2 regions of the Kitasatospora sp. NPDC008115 genome follow, and region 2 is predicted to be linked to the other one. Evidence: predicted binding sites of a transcription regulator. Region 2 holds the regulator's gene; the other holds the start of a gene.
The links. The regulator HspR, encoded in region 2, represses chaperone genes until heat shock. The targets are predictions, from matches to a motif close to TTGAGNNNNNNNNNCTCAA.
Positions count from the first base shown of each region.

Region 1: a site for HspR is predicted at 3,022-3,040, ahead of lon (endopeptidase La). Genes of this name have one in related genera too.

Region 1 is NZ_JBIBHU010000012.1:198,140-205,005, forward strand. Features, by position in the region: gene ACFZBX_RS17660 (sensor histidine kinase) at 1-768, opposite strand, end outside; gene ACFZBX_RS17665 (response regulator transcription factor) at 851-1,588, opposite strand; gene ACFZBX_RS17670 (rhomboid-like protein) at 2,137-2,925, shown strand; gene lon (endopeptidase La) at 3,063-5,459, shown strand; gene ACFZBX_RS17680 (GtrA family protein) at 5,550-6,128, shown strand; gene ACFZBX_RS17685 (ROK family protein) at 6,121-6,866, shown strand, end outside.
Region 2 is NZ_JBIBHU010000003.1:396,581-403,446, reverse strand. Features, by position in the region: gene dnaK (molecular chaperone DnaK) at 1-1,386, shown strand, start outside; gene grpE (nucleotide exchange factor GrpE) at 1,383-2,018, shown strand; gene dnaJ (molecular chaperone DnaJ) at 2,177-3,334, shown strand; gene ACFZBX_RS06170 (heat shock protein transcriptional repressor HspR) at 3,342-3,854, shown strand; gene ACFZBX_RS06165 (LuxR family transcriptional regulator) at 4,052-5,062, shown strand; gene ACFZBX_RS06160 (hypothetical protein) at 5,609-6,235, shown strand; gene ACFZBX_RS06155 (LuxR family transcriptional regulator) at 6,243-6,866, opposite strand, start outside.

The DNA of each region.
Region 1 (6,866 bases), on a different contig from region 2:
CAGGCCCACCGGGCTCACCTCCAGCGCGAGCCGGACGTCGCCGCGCCGGGAGAACGCCCCGCCCGCCGTGGCGCCGTCCACGGTGACCCCGCGCAGCACGCCGTCGAGGAACTCGCGCACCTCGAAGGGGCGGGCGTCCAGGTCGACCACGCCGTCGTCGATCTTGGAGAGGTCGAGCAGGTGGGCGACCAGCCGGCCGAGCCGCTCGGTCTGCTCCAGCGCGGCACCCAGGGTCGCCGGGTTCGGCTGGACGACGCCGTCGACCACGTTCTCCAGCACGGCGTGCAGCGCGGCGATCGGCGTGCGCAACTCGTGCGAGACGTTGGCGACCAGTTCGCGGCGGTGCCGGTCGGCCGCCTCCAGGTCGGCCGCCATCTGGTTGAAGGTGGCGGCCAGCTCGCCGATCTCGTCGCGCGAGTTCACCTCGACCCGGCGGCTGTAGTCGCCGGAGGCCATCGCGCGGGCGGCGGCGGTCATGTCGCGCAGCGGGGCGGTCAGCCCGTGCGCGAGGAACTGCATGAAGAGCAGTGAGGCGATCATCGAGAAGATCATGATGATCCGGATCTGGGTCTCGGACCGGATCGCCACGACCACCATGCCGGTGGCCAGGAAGACCGAGACGATCACCAGGAGGGCGAGTTTGCCCTTGATCGAGCGGACCGGGTCCAGCGGCCGGATGTCGGCCCAGACCCGTTTCGCGGCGCGGGCGGCCAGAGTGGGCGGCCGGCTGCCGTCGAGGTCCCCGTTGCGTTGCTGTGGAAAGGTCATTGGTCCCCTGTGATCCCCCGCGTGGGTGCGCACGGCGGTCGGGACACGGGCCCCCGGCGGCCCGGTGTCCGAAGGTGCGGCGCTACGAGAGCGGGGCCTCCAGCGCGTATCCGACGCCGTGCACGGTGCGGATCCAGCTGGCGCCGATCTTGCGGCGCAGCGCCTTGACGTGGCTGTCGACGGTGCGGGTGCCGGACGCGTCCGTCCAGTCCCAGACCTCGGCCAGCAGTTGCTCACGGGTGAGCACGGCGCGCGGCTGGGCGGCCAGGCAGGCGAGCAGGTCGAACTCGGTCGGCGTCAGGTGGACGTCGCCCGAGGCCAGCCGGACCCGGCGCTGCACGTGGTCGATCTCCAGTTCACCGAAGCGCAGGCTGCCGAGCGCCGGCGTGCGGGCGGCCTGCTGGGCGCGCTCGACGCGGCGCAGCAGCACATTGACCCGGGCGGCCAGTTCGCGCATGGAGAAGGGCTTGGTCATGTAGTCGTCGGCGCCGACGCCGAGGCCGACCAGCAGGTCCGTCTCGTCGTCCCGCGCGGTGAGCATCAGGACCGGTACCGGGCGCTGGGCCTGGATCCGTCGGCACACCTCCAGGCCGTCGAAGCCGGGCAGCATGATGTCGAGGACGACGAGGTCGGGCTGCCAGGTGTGGAAGCCGTCGACGGCGCCCGGGCCGTCGTGGGCCACGGCGACCTTGAAGCCCTCCGCGCCCAGCCGGGCCGCGATGGACTCGGCGATCGTGGGCTCGTCCTCGACCACCAGCACTCTGCGCTGACTGCTCACCGTGCCGCCGGCGTTCTGGTTGTCCTGCTGAATTTCTGTCACGGTCACGCCACCGCCCCCAGGGCTGCGGGCCGGCCATCTGTGGGGATGGCGAAGGCTCCGCTCGTAGTCTTGTTCCGTCGTGGACTGTGCCGGGTCCGCCGTCCCGTCGCGTACTGCGGGGTCGGCGAGCGGTGTGCGCCGCTCACTTCTCCCACGCACCTCGCAGCGTACGGACAGCGGGTGATTCCCGGCAGGTGGACCGGGCATTTCCGGCCCGTGGGCCGGCCTGCCGGGCCGGTCGTCGGGCCCACTGGGAAGTGGGCACGGGCCGATACCTTACCCGGCGTTTTTTCACTCCGTAACGGTACGTATGCACATCAGTTGGCGCCAAGCCGCCGGTCAGCGGGGATGGGTGTGCGTATAGGGGGAGAAGGTCTGGACCAATTCGGGTACCCGGCGATCATGCCGCGCCCAGGGTTCTCCCAGCCGGCTCCCAGCCGCCGCCCGTACCGTGGCCACGACAAATCGCGGGGGCGGGATTTCCCGGACGCGCCGGTACGTTGGACACGCGCGGGAGCGACGGCCGCGGGCGGCGGAGCGGAGGCGGCATGGCGGAGCGACGGGTGCGCGCCGGGCGCGGCGGGCCGCCGTACGCGATGCTCCGGCACGGCCTGCGGGCCGGGGCGGTCGAGTGGCTGCTGGCCCGGGTGCCGACCCCGGGGCGCAACCCCTTCGCGCTCGGCTACCTCGCCGTGGTCGGCGCCACCACCGCCTTCGCCTCGCTGGCCGACCCGGACCTCGTCCAGCGGCTCCAGGAGGCGTCCAGCTCGGACGGGCACAACCTGCTGAGCCACCCGCTGCGCGCGCTGCTGCTCAGCGGCTTCTGGGTGGCCGGCACCGACTGGGTGCCCTACCTGTGGACCTTCGCCCTCACCGTCGCGCCGCTGGAGCGCCGGGTCGGCCCCGCCCGGGCGGCCGTGGTCTTCGCCGCCGGGCACATCGGCGCCACCCTGCTCTCGCAGGGCGTGGTGATCGTCGCGGTGGAGAGCGGGCGGCTGGGGCCGGCCGCGATGGACCACCTGGACATCGGCGTCAGCTACGGCGTGCTGGCCAGCCTCGGCGCGCTGGCCGGGCTGCTGCGGCCGGGCGGCCGGGCGGTCGCGCTCGGGCTGGCCGGGGCGCTGATCGTCGAGCAGATCGCCGGCGACCGGGACCTCGTCACCGGGGTCGGCCATCCGGCGGCGCTGCTGACCGGGGTGGCGCTGTGGCGGTGGCTGCGCCGCTGGGACGGGCACCGGCCGTGCCGGACCCGGCTCGGGGCGTCCGCCGAGCGCCCCCGGAAAGCGCCCGCGCCGGCCTCCGCGCCGGGCCGGGCCGCGGCCCTGGACCGCTGCTGAGCCGGGTCCGGCCCGGTTTTTGACGGGACCACCAGGGGTCCTTCACCGTTCGCTCACGGCGAACGAGGCCCGGGGAACATCCGGCGCCCGCACAGCCTTAGTCAGGTCGACTCAAGTTCGCTGACTGGGGAGAGATCATGGCATCGACGTCCACACCGCTCACCCTGCCCGTGCTGCCGCTCGACGACGAGGTCGTCCTGCCGGGCATGGTCGTGCCGCTGGACCTGAAGGACGCCGAGGTCCGCGCCGCCGTCGAGGCCGCGCGCGCCGCCGCCACCGGCACCGGGAAGCCCCAGGTCCTGCTGGTCCCGCGGGTGGACGGCTCGTACGCGGCGGCCGGCACCCTCGCCACCGTCGAGCAGGTCGGCCGGCTGGCCGACGGCGACCCGGCCGCGCTGGTCCGCGCGGTGCGCCGGGTGCGGATCGGCGTCGGCACCACCGGGCCGGGCGCCGCGCTCTGGGTGGAGACCACGCCGTTCCGGGAGTCCTCGGTCGGCACCCCGGTGGCCGGGCGCGCCGCCGAACTGGTCAGGGAGTACAAGAGCCTGTCCACCCAGTGGCTGCGCAAGCGCGGCGCCTGGCAGATCGTCGACCGGGTGGCCGCCATCGAGGGCGTCGGCGAGCTCGCCGACAACATCGGCTACGCCTCCTTCGCCACCGCCGAGCAGAAGCTCAAGGTGCTGCTGGAGGCCGACCAGGTCGCGCGGCTGGAGTACGCGCTCGGCCTGCTCCGCGACCACCTCGCCGAGGAGGAGGTCAACGACACCATCCGCAAGGACGTCGAGGAGGGCGTCGCCAAGCAGCAGAAGGAGTTCCTGCTGCGCCGCCAGCTGGAGGCCGTCCGCAAGGAGCTGGCCGAGCTGAACGGCGACCCGGCCGGCGAGGAGGACGACTACCGCGCCCGGGTCGAGGCCGCCGACCTGCCCGAGAAGGTCCGCGAGGCGGCGCTCAAGGAGGTCGACAAGCTGGAGCGCTCCAGCGAGCAGTCGCCCGAGGGCTCGTGGATCCGCACCTGGCTGGACACCGTCCTGGAGCTGCCCTGGAACGAGCGCACCGAGGACTCCTACGACATCGCCGGCGCCCGCGCGGTGCTGGACGCCGACCACGCCGGCCTGGCCGACGTGAAGGAGCGCATCGTCGAGTACCTGGCCGTCCGCAAGCGCCGGGCCGACCAGGGGCTCGGGCTGGTCGGCGGCCGCCGCGGGGGCGCGGTGCTGGCGCTGGTCGGCCCGCCCGGCGTCGGCAAGACCTCGCTCGGCGAGTCGGTGGCCCGCGCCATGGGCCGGGAGTTCGTCCGGGTCGCGCTCGGCGGCGTCCGGGACGAGGCGGAGATCCGCGGCCACCGGCGCACCTACGTCGGCGCGCTGCCCGGCCGCATCGTCCGGGCGCTCAAGGAGGCCGGCTCGATGAACCCGGTCGTGCTGCTCGACGAGATCGACAAGGTCGGCTCCGACTACCGGGGCGACCCGGCCGCCGCGCTGCTGGAGGTGCTCGACCCGGCGCAGAACCACACCTTCCGCGACCACTACCTGGAGGTCGAGCTGGACCTCTCCGACGTGGTCTTCCTCGCCACCGCCAATGTGCTGGAGGCCATCCCCGAGCCGCTGCTCGACCGGATGGAGCTGGTCCGCCTGGACGGCTACACCGAGGACGAGAAGGTCGTCATCGCCCGTGACCACCTGCTCCCGCGCCAGCTGGAGAAGGCCGGGCTCGGGGACGGGGAGGTCGCGGTCGACGAGCCGGCGCTGCGCAGGCTGGCCGGCGAGTACACCCGGGAGGCCGGCGTCCGGAACCTCGAACGGGCCATCGCCCGGGTGCTGCGCAAGATCGCCGCACAGAGCGAGCTGGGCGAGCGCGAGCTGCCCGCCGCGATCGGCGCCGACGACCTGCGGGCCCTGATCGGCCGGCCGCACCACGTGCCGGAGGCGGCCCAGGAGCCCGCCGAGCGGCGCACCGCGGTGCCCGGCGTGGCCACCGGACTGGCGGTCACCGGGGCCGGCGGCGACGTCCTCTACATCGAGGCCTCGCTCGCCGACGCCGAGACCGGCGGCACCGGGCTGACCCTGACCGGCCAGCTGGGCGACGTCATGAAGGAGTCCGCGCACATCGCGCTCTCCTACCTGCGCTCGCGCGGCGCGGAGCTGGAGCTGCCGGTCACCTCGCTGCGCGACCGCGGCGTGCACCTGCACGTCCCGGCCGGGGCCGTCCCCAAGGACGGGCCGAGCGCCGGCATCACCATGACCACGGCGCTGGCCTCGCTGCTCTCCGGGCGCAAGGTGCGCACCGACGTGGCGATGACGGGCGAGGTGTCGCTGACCGGGCGGGTGCTGCCGATCGGCGGTGTGAAGCAGAAGCTGCTCGCCGCCGACCGGGCCGGGATCACCACGGTGGTCATCCCCAGGCGCAACGAGCCCGACCTGGACGACGTCCCCGCGGAGGTGCTGGAGCGGCTGACCGTGCACCCGGTCGCGGACGTCCGGGAGGTGCTGGAGCTGGCCCTGGAGCCGGCCGGCGTGCTGGTGGCGGCGGCCTGACGGCCCCGGCCCCGGTCCGCCCCGCGGCCCGTCCCGTCCCGGTGCGCCGCCGGACGGGACGGGCCGCGGGGCGCGTGCCAGACTGCGAGGGTGCCGTCCTTGACCCAGCGCGTCCTGGCCCGGGTGCCGGAGCGGGTGCGACCCCTCCTGGTCCGGCACCGGAGCCTGGTGAAATTCCTGCTGGTCGGCAGCGGCTGCTTCGCCCTGACCCTGCTGATCAACTACGCGCTGCGGCTCACCCTGCTGGAGCGCAAGCCGGTGGTGGCGCTCACCGTGGCGACGGTGGCCGGCACCGCCGTCTCCTACCTGCTCAACCGGCGGTGGAGCTTCCGCTCCTCCTGGCGGCGGCGCGAACCGCTGCTGTTCCTGCTGGTGAGCGCCGTCGCCATCGGCGTCAACGTCCTGCCGCTGATCGTCTCGCGCTACCTGTTCGACCTGCGCGAGCCGCAGGTCAGCGCGGTCGCCCAGGAGGTGGCCGACTTCCTGAGCGGGATGGTGCTGGGCACCTTCGCGGCGATGCTGTTCCGGTTCTGGGCCATGCGGCGCTGGGTGTTCACCCGGGTGGAGCAGTCCCTCGTCGCGGGCACCGGCGGCACGGGTGGCGCGGGCGGGCAGCTGGGTCCGCGGGTGCGGTCGGCGGAGGCCGGGGCGGGTGAGAGCGATGGGTGAGAGGGGCGGCGCCGGGGGCGCGGCCGGGCCGGCGAGCCAGCAGGGGATGCGCCGCAGCAATCTGGCCCTGGTGCTCCGGGTCATCTCCCGCACCCCGCGCTCGCGCGCCGAGGTGGCCGCCGAGAGCGGGCTGACCAGGGCCGCCGTCTCCTCGCTCGCCGAGGAGCTGATCGCGGCCGGACTGGTGGTCGAGGAGGGCCCGGCCACCCCCAGCGGCAAGGTCGGCCGGCCCGGCACCGCGCTCGGGCTCAACCCGGACGGCCCGGCCGGCCTCGGCGCCGAGATCGGGGTGGAACACCTGGGCGCCTGCGTGGTCGACCTGCGCGGCGAGGTCCGTGCCTGGCGCCGCCAGGACATCCGCAACCGGGGCCGGCGGCCCGCCGCCGTGATGGCCGACCTCGCCGAGCTGGTCCGCCGGGCCGCCGCCGACGCCGCACTGCGCCCGGCCGGGCTGGCGCTGGCCGTACCCGGACTGGTCGGCGCCGAGGGCGCGCTGCTCCAGCGGGCCGCCAACCTGGACTGGCGGGACGTCGCGGTCGCCGCCGAACTGCGGCTCGCGCTGCGCGCCGCCGGCGCGCCGGACCTCGCCGAGCTCCCGCTGCGGGCCGACAACGAGGCCAACCTCGGCGGCCTCGCCGAGCTCTGGCTGGGCGGCGGGCCCGAGCACTTCCTGCACGTCTCCGCCGAGGCCGGGATCGGCTCGGCGATCATCGTCGACGGCCGGCTGCTGCGCGGCGC
Region 2 (6,866 bases):
CTGGACAAGGACGACCAGACCATCCTGGTCTTCGACCTCGGCGGCGGCACCTTCGACGTCTCCCTGCTGGAGATCGGCGACGGGGTCGTCGAGGTGAAGGCCACCAACGGTGACAACCACCTCGGCGGCGACGACTGGGACCAGAAGATCGTCGACCACCTGGTCAAGGTCTTCCAGGCCGGCCACGGCGTCGACCTGTCCAAGGACAAGATGGCCCTGCAGCGTCTGCGCGAGGCCGCCGAGAAGGCCAAGATCGAGCTGTCCTCGTCCTCCGAGACCTCGATCAACCTGCCCTACATCACGGCCTCCGCCGAGGGCCCGCTGCACCTGGACGAGAAGCTCACCCGCGCCCAGTTCCAGCAGCTCACCTCGGACCTGCTGGAGCGCTGCAAGATCCCGTTCCACAACGTGATCAAGGACGCGGGCATCGCCCTCTCCGAGATCGACCACGTCGTCCTCGTCGGCGGCTCCACCCGCATGCCGGCCGTCGCCGAGCTCGTCCGCGAGCTGACCGGCGGCAAGGACGCCAACAAGGGCGTCAACCCGGACGAGGTCGTCGCCATCGGCGCCGCGCTCCAGGCCGGTGTCCTCAAGGGCGAGGTCAAGGACGTCCTGCTGCTCGACGTCACCCCGCTGTCCCTCGGCATCGAGACCAAGGGCGGCATCATGACCAAGCTGATCGAGCGCAACACCACGATCCCGACCAAGCGCTCGGAGATCTTCACCACGGCCGAGGACAACCAGCCGTCCGTGCAGATCCAGGTCTACCAGGGCGAGCGCGAGATCGCCGCGTACAACAAGAAGCTCGGCATGTTCGAGCTGACCGGCCTGCCGCCGGCCCCGCGCGGCCTGCCCCAGATCGAGGTCACCTTCGACATCGACGCCAACGGCATCATGCACGTCGGCGCCAAGGACCTCGGCACCGGCAAGGAGCAGAAGATGACCGTCACCGGCGGCTCCGCGCTGCCGAAGGACGACATCGAGCGCATGATGCGCGAGGCCGAGCAGTACGCGGAGGAGGACCACAAGCGCCGCGAGGCCGTGGAGACCCGCAACCAGGCCGAGCAGCTCGTCTACTCCACCGAGAAGTTCATCGCCGACAACGCCGACAAGCTGCCGGCCGACGTCAAGACCGAGGTCGAGACCGCGATCGGCGAGCTCAAGGAGTCCCTGAAGGGCGAGGACATCGCGAAGATCCGCGAGGCCTCGGAGAAGGTCTCCACCACCGCCCAGAAGCTCGGCCAGGCGCTGTACGCCAACGCCGACGCCCCCAGTGCGGCCGGTGCGGGCGCGGCCGGCGACGCCGGTGACGCGGGCGCGAAGGACGACGACGTCGTCGACGCCGAGATCGTCGACGACGAGAAGCCCAAGGGCGGTGCGGCATGACGGAGAAGCCGCAGGGTGCCGAGCCCGGCGACGACTCCGCCGCCGAGGAGGCCGTGATCAAGGCGGCCGAGGAGGCCGCCGCGGCCGGGGCCGAGGGCTCCGCCTCCGGTGCCGACGAGGTCGCCGCGGCCAAGCGGGAGCTGGCCGAGCGCACGGCCGACCTCCAGCGTCTCCAGGCCGAGTACCAGAACTACCGCAAGCGGGTCGAGCGCGACCGGCTGACCGTCCGCGAGATCGCCGTCTCCAACATCCTGGAGTCGCTGATCCCGGTGCTGGACGACATCGGCCGCGCCCGCGACCACGGCGAGGTGACGGGCGGCTTCAAGTCCGTCGCGGAGTCGCTGGAGACGGTCGTCGCCAAGCTGGGCCTGCAGCAGTTCGGCAAGGAGGGCGAGCCCTTCGACCCGACCATGCACGAGGCGCTGATGCACAGCTACTCCTCGGAGGTCACCGAGGACACCTGCGTCCAGATCCTCCAGCCCGGCTACCGGATCGGCGAGCGGATCATCCGCCCGGCGATGGTCGCGGTCGCGGAGCCCCAGCCGGGCACCCAGACCGCGTCCGGCCCGGACGCCGACGCCGCCAAGGGCGGGGAGAAGAAGGACCAGGCCGACGGTGGCTCGGACAACTGACCACCGGTGACAGCTGACAACCCCTGCGCTGCGGAGTCGTACGCCGGCCAGTACGGCGGCCGGCTCCGCAGCGCGTTGTCGGCGTGCCCGGGCACGGACCGCCGTGCCCGGCCCGTTGACAGCACTGTGACGATGGACCTCGGGAGGTGGCGCCGGCCATGAGCGGCAAGGACTACGTGGAGAAGGACTACTACAAGGTCCTCGGCGTGCCCAAGGACGCCAGCGCCACAGAGATCAAGAAGACCTACCGCAAGCTGGCGCGCGAGTTCCACCCCGACGCCAACAAGGGCGACACCAAGGCCGAGGAGCGGTTCAAGGACATCTCCGAGGCGTACGACGTCCTCTCCGACGAGAAGCGCCGCAAGGAGTACGACGAGGCCCGCAGCCTCTTCGCCAACGGCGGCTTCCGGCCCGGCGGCCCGGGCGGCACCGGGAGCTACAGCTTCGACTTCGGCGACCTCTTCAGCGGCAGCCAGGGCGGCGGCGCCGCCGGCGGCGGGCTCGGCGACGTCTTCGGCGGCCTGTTCAACCGCGGTGGCCGGCAGGCCCAGCCGCGGCGCGGCGCCGACGTCGAGACCGAGGTGACGCTCTCCTTCGAGGAGGCCGTCGACGGCGCCACCGTCCCGCTGCGGATGACCAGTCAGGCCCCCTGCCGGCTCTGCAACGGCACCGGCGCCAAGTCCGGCACCACCCCGCGGGTCTGTCCGACCTGCGTCGGCTCCGGCACGGTCAGCCGCGGCCAGGGCGCCTTCGCGCTCTCCGAGCCCTGCCGGGACTGCCGCGGCCGCGGCATGATCGTCGACGACCCGTGCCCCGACTGCCACGGCAGCGGCCGCGCCAGCTCCGCCCGCACCATGCAGGTCCGGATCCCGGCCGGCGTCCAGGACGCCCAGCGGATCCGCCTCAAGGGCAAGGGCGCCCAGGGCGAGCGCGGCGGCCAGCCCGGCGACCTGTACGTCACCGTCCACGTCGACCCGCACCCGGTCTTCGGGCGCAAGGCCGACAACCTGACCGTGACCGTCCCGGTGTCCTTCCCCGAGGCCGCGCTCGGCGGCACCATCGAGGTGCCGACCCTGAACGGCCCTTCGGTGAAGCTCAAGCTGCCCCCGGGCAGCGCCAACGGCCTCACCCTGCGGGCCCGCGGCAAGGGCGCCACCCGCAAGGACGGCACCCGCGGCGACCTGCTGGTCACCGTGGAGGTCGTGGTCCCCCAGCACGTCACCGGCGACGCGCTGACCGCTCTGGAGCAGTACCGCGAGGCGACCGCCTCCGACGACCCGCGAGCCGCCCTCTTCCGGGCGGCGAAGGGAGCGTGACGACCAGATGACCCCCGACGACCCCATCGGCCCCGGCCTCGGCGAAGGCCTCCCCGGAGGCGGCGCCCGCCGCACCACCCGCCGGACCGCCCCGCAGCCCCAGTACGTGCTCACCGAGGAGACCCCGGTCTACGTGATCTCGGTGGCCGCCGAGCTCTCCGGCCTGCACCCGCAGACCCTCCGCCAGTACGACCGGCTCGGCCTGGTCTGCCCCGACCGCACCGCCGGACGGGGCCGGCGCTACTCCGCGCGCGACATCCAGCAGCTGCGCGAGGTCCAGCGGCTCTCCCAGGACGAGGGCATCAACCTGGCCGGAATCAAGCGGATCATCGAGCTGGAGAACCAGGTCGCCGCGCTCCAGTCCCGGATCGCCGAACTGGCCGACTCCCTGGAGGGGGCCGCCACCGCGCTCCAGCAGCGCGAGGCCACCATCCACGCCTCCTACCGCCGCGACCTCGTCCCCTACCAGCCGCCCACCCCGCACTCCAGCGCCCTCGTCGTCTGGCGCCCCAAGCGCTGACGGCCCTTCCGCACCCGCGCACCGCCGCCGGTTTCCCCCCTGGCCGGGGGGGTGCCGGCGGCGCGGCGTTGGTGAGAGGGTACGAAGGACCGGATCGGGCTTCCCCACCGGCGCGGCCCGATCTGGCATGCTGCACGGCGATTCCTGCTTGGATACCTGGCAGTACCGGTAAGCACGGCCACGGCAAGGAGCCTCAGATGAGTGGACGAGAGCAGCTCAGTGCCACCACGGGCGGGACGAGCGTCCTGTCCCAAGGGGCGCGTGCGCTGTATCTGGCCATCATCGAGGAGAACGGGCGGCTCCCCAAGGATTCGGAACTCCCGTACGACGACGCGACCCGGGACGAGCTGGTGGGCCTCGGCCTCCTCGTCCCCGACACCGACGAGCCCGACATCCTGGTCGCGGTCGATCCCCGACAGCTCTCCGACACCCTCAGTGCGCGCTGGCAGCGCCAGGCCCTGGACCTGCTCACCCGCGCGTCCGCGCTCAGCAACGACCTGCACGATCTCACGGCCGCGTACCACTCGCCGGAACAGGACGGCGGCACCATCGAGTACGTCCGCGGCAAGGTCCTGATCAATCAACGGGTCCAGCAGATCGTCTCCGGTGCCGCCGAGGAGATACTCGCGGCCCAGCCCGGCGGGCCCCGGCCCTCCGACGCCCTGGCGGGCATCCTCGAACGGGACCTCGCAGCCCTGCGGCTGGGGATCACCCTCAGAACGATCTACCATCCGAGTACCCGTTACCACGCGCCCACCAGGGACTACGTGGCCGCCATCACGCAGGCGGGCGGGAGGGTCCGGACGCTCGACGAGCCGTACACCCGCCTGATCGTGATCGACCGCCGCATCGCGGTGATCCCCATCGCAGAAGACCTCAACCTCGCCGCGTTCATTCACGATCAAGCCGTCATCAGCTATCTGATCAGCGAGGTCTTCGAGCGGAACTGGAGCCATGCGCTGGACTTCGACGGCGCGCGCGGCGTTCCACAACAGGTCGTCTCCGGGATGCGGCAGACGATCATCGACTTGATGCTGGAAGGCGTGAACCACCGGGTGATCGCCCGCCGACTGGGTATCAGCGAACGCACCCTTGCTCGCCACCTCGCCGAGATGCGGGACGAGCACAACGTGGAGTCACTGTTCCAGCTCGGTTACGCCCTGGCCCGCCACAACAGCACCGGCGAGCTCCCCGAACTGTTCGGGTGACCGGTCACCCGGTCCTCGGGTTCAGTTCCAGATCGTGTCCGTCGCCAGCGCGACGGTCTTCTCCGCGGGCGCCCCGTTACCCACCTGGATGTTCCAGATCGTGTCATCCGCCGATCCGGCACCGCCAATGAGAATCGCCGCCCCAACGGCGAGTGGGACCAGGACAAACCGAACCACTCGACGTATACGAGACATGATGTCCTCTCTCCAATGCAGGGCTTTTCGCGGGTCTCCAGCCCATTGTTTTCGAACAACCTGCCACATAATGCCGCACGGGCGCACCGCAGGACCAGAGGGCAGGACCAGCCAGTGCGTCATCTCTCTGCCAGGCATCGAGATGACACCGCAGGTCTGTGGACGATGGTCACGGTCGACAGAGACGATCAGTGCACTCCCCGGAGAGTCAGCCGAGAAGAACGCGGGGAGAACAAAGTCAAACATGAGCACGACAACTCAGTTCGACGGCATCGAATACGCAGCAGCATTCCGATGGTCACCACCCAACGGGGCGAACCAGCCTAGTTGGCACCTATCCCCGGAGTCGACATGACCGAGCCCTACCTGCGTCACCACGACAGCCAGGCCCATGAGGGCCGGCGTGCACGCGTGTTCCTGGCCGCGCCGCTGATGCGGTTGACCGGGCCGGCGGACAGCGTGGTGACCCTCGCCAGCCGGACGCGGCTGACGACCCTTCGCACCACGCTCCTCCGCAGCGGCGCCGCCGTGTACAGCGCCCACCACAGTGACGCCTGGACCGTCGCCGGGCGCGCCCCCGAGCCCCGGGTTCCGTCGGACTTCCGCGCGCTGCAGTCCGCGGACCTGGTCTTCGCCTACGTCGGCGCGCCGCTCTCGGCCGGCGTCAGCCTGGAGCTGGGCTGGGCGTCCGCACTGCGCAAGCCGATCGTCCTGCTGGTCGACGAGGCCATCACCCACAACCCGCTGATCGCCACCATCGAGCAGGTCGCCCCCGTCCTGCCGCTGGTCTTCGACGACACCTGGTCCCAGGAGGCCCTCCACCACACCGTGGAGACCGCCCTCGACTGGGCCGGCATGGCGCTCTCCCTGCGCGAGGGCTTCTGGACCGCCCCCGGCGAGCAGTTCACCGTCCCCCGCCAGCAGCCCCCCGCCGTCGGCCCTTCCGGCTACTGGCCCACCGGCGCCGCCGCCGGCTGACCGCGGATCAGGCATCCTGCTCACCCCGCATCCGCCAGCCGAGTTGGAACAGTGTCAGGGCGCCGTGGCGATCGCGCAGCCGGGCGATGTGGGCGGCCACCGAGCGTTCGCTCAGGCCGAGGCGGGTGGCGATCGCGCGTTGGGTGAGGCCGCGGGCCAGCAGCCGGCAGATCCGGGTGGACGTCGGGTGCGAGACGGTGGCTGACCAGTCGACGACGGTGGCGCGGGCCCAGTCCCGTTCGAAGGTGGCGACCAGCGCGTCCACCGTGGCCCGGTCGGTGATGAACGCGGCGGCGCCGTGGTCGGCCCGGGCGGAGACGACCGCCGTGGCCCGGTCGACGATGATCATCCGGTCGAAGGGCTCGTCCAGCAGGCGGATCTGCGAACCGTGCGGGACCACCGCGTTCGCGTACTCGACCACTTCGGGCTGACGGCGCACCACGGGCTGGTAGATGGTCCGGATCCGCCGCCCGGTCATCAGCAGCGGCACGTCCTGGGTGACGGACAGTCTGAGGGTGGCGCGTTGGCGCAGCCCGGGCTGGGCCGTCAGGAGCTCCTCCCGGCACTCCGCGACCAGCATCGAGAGCCGGTGCCGGATGGCCTCCGGGCCCTCGACACGGGGCGACTCCGG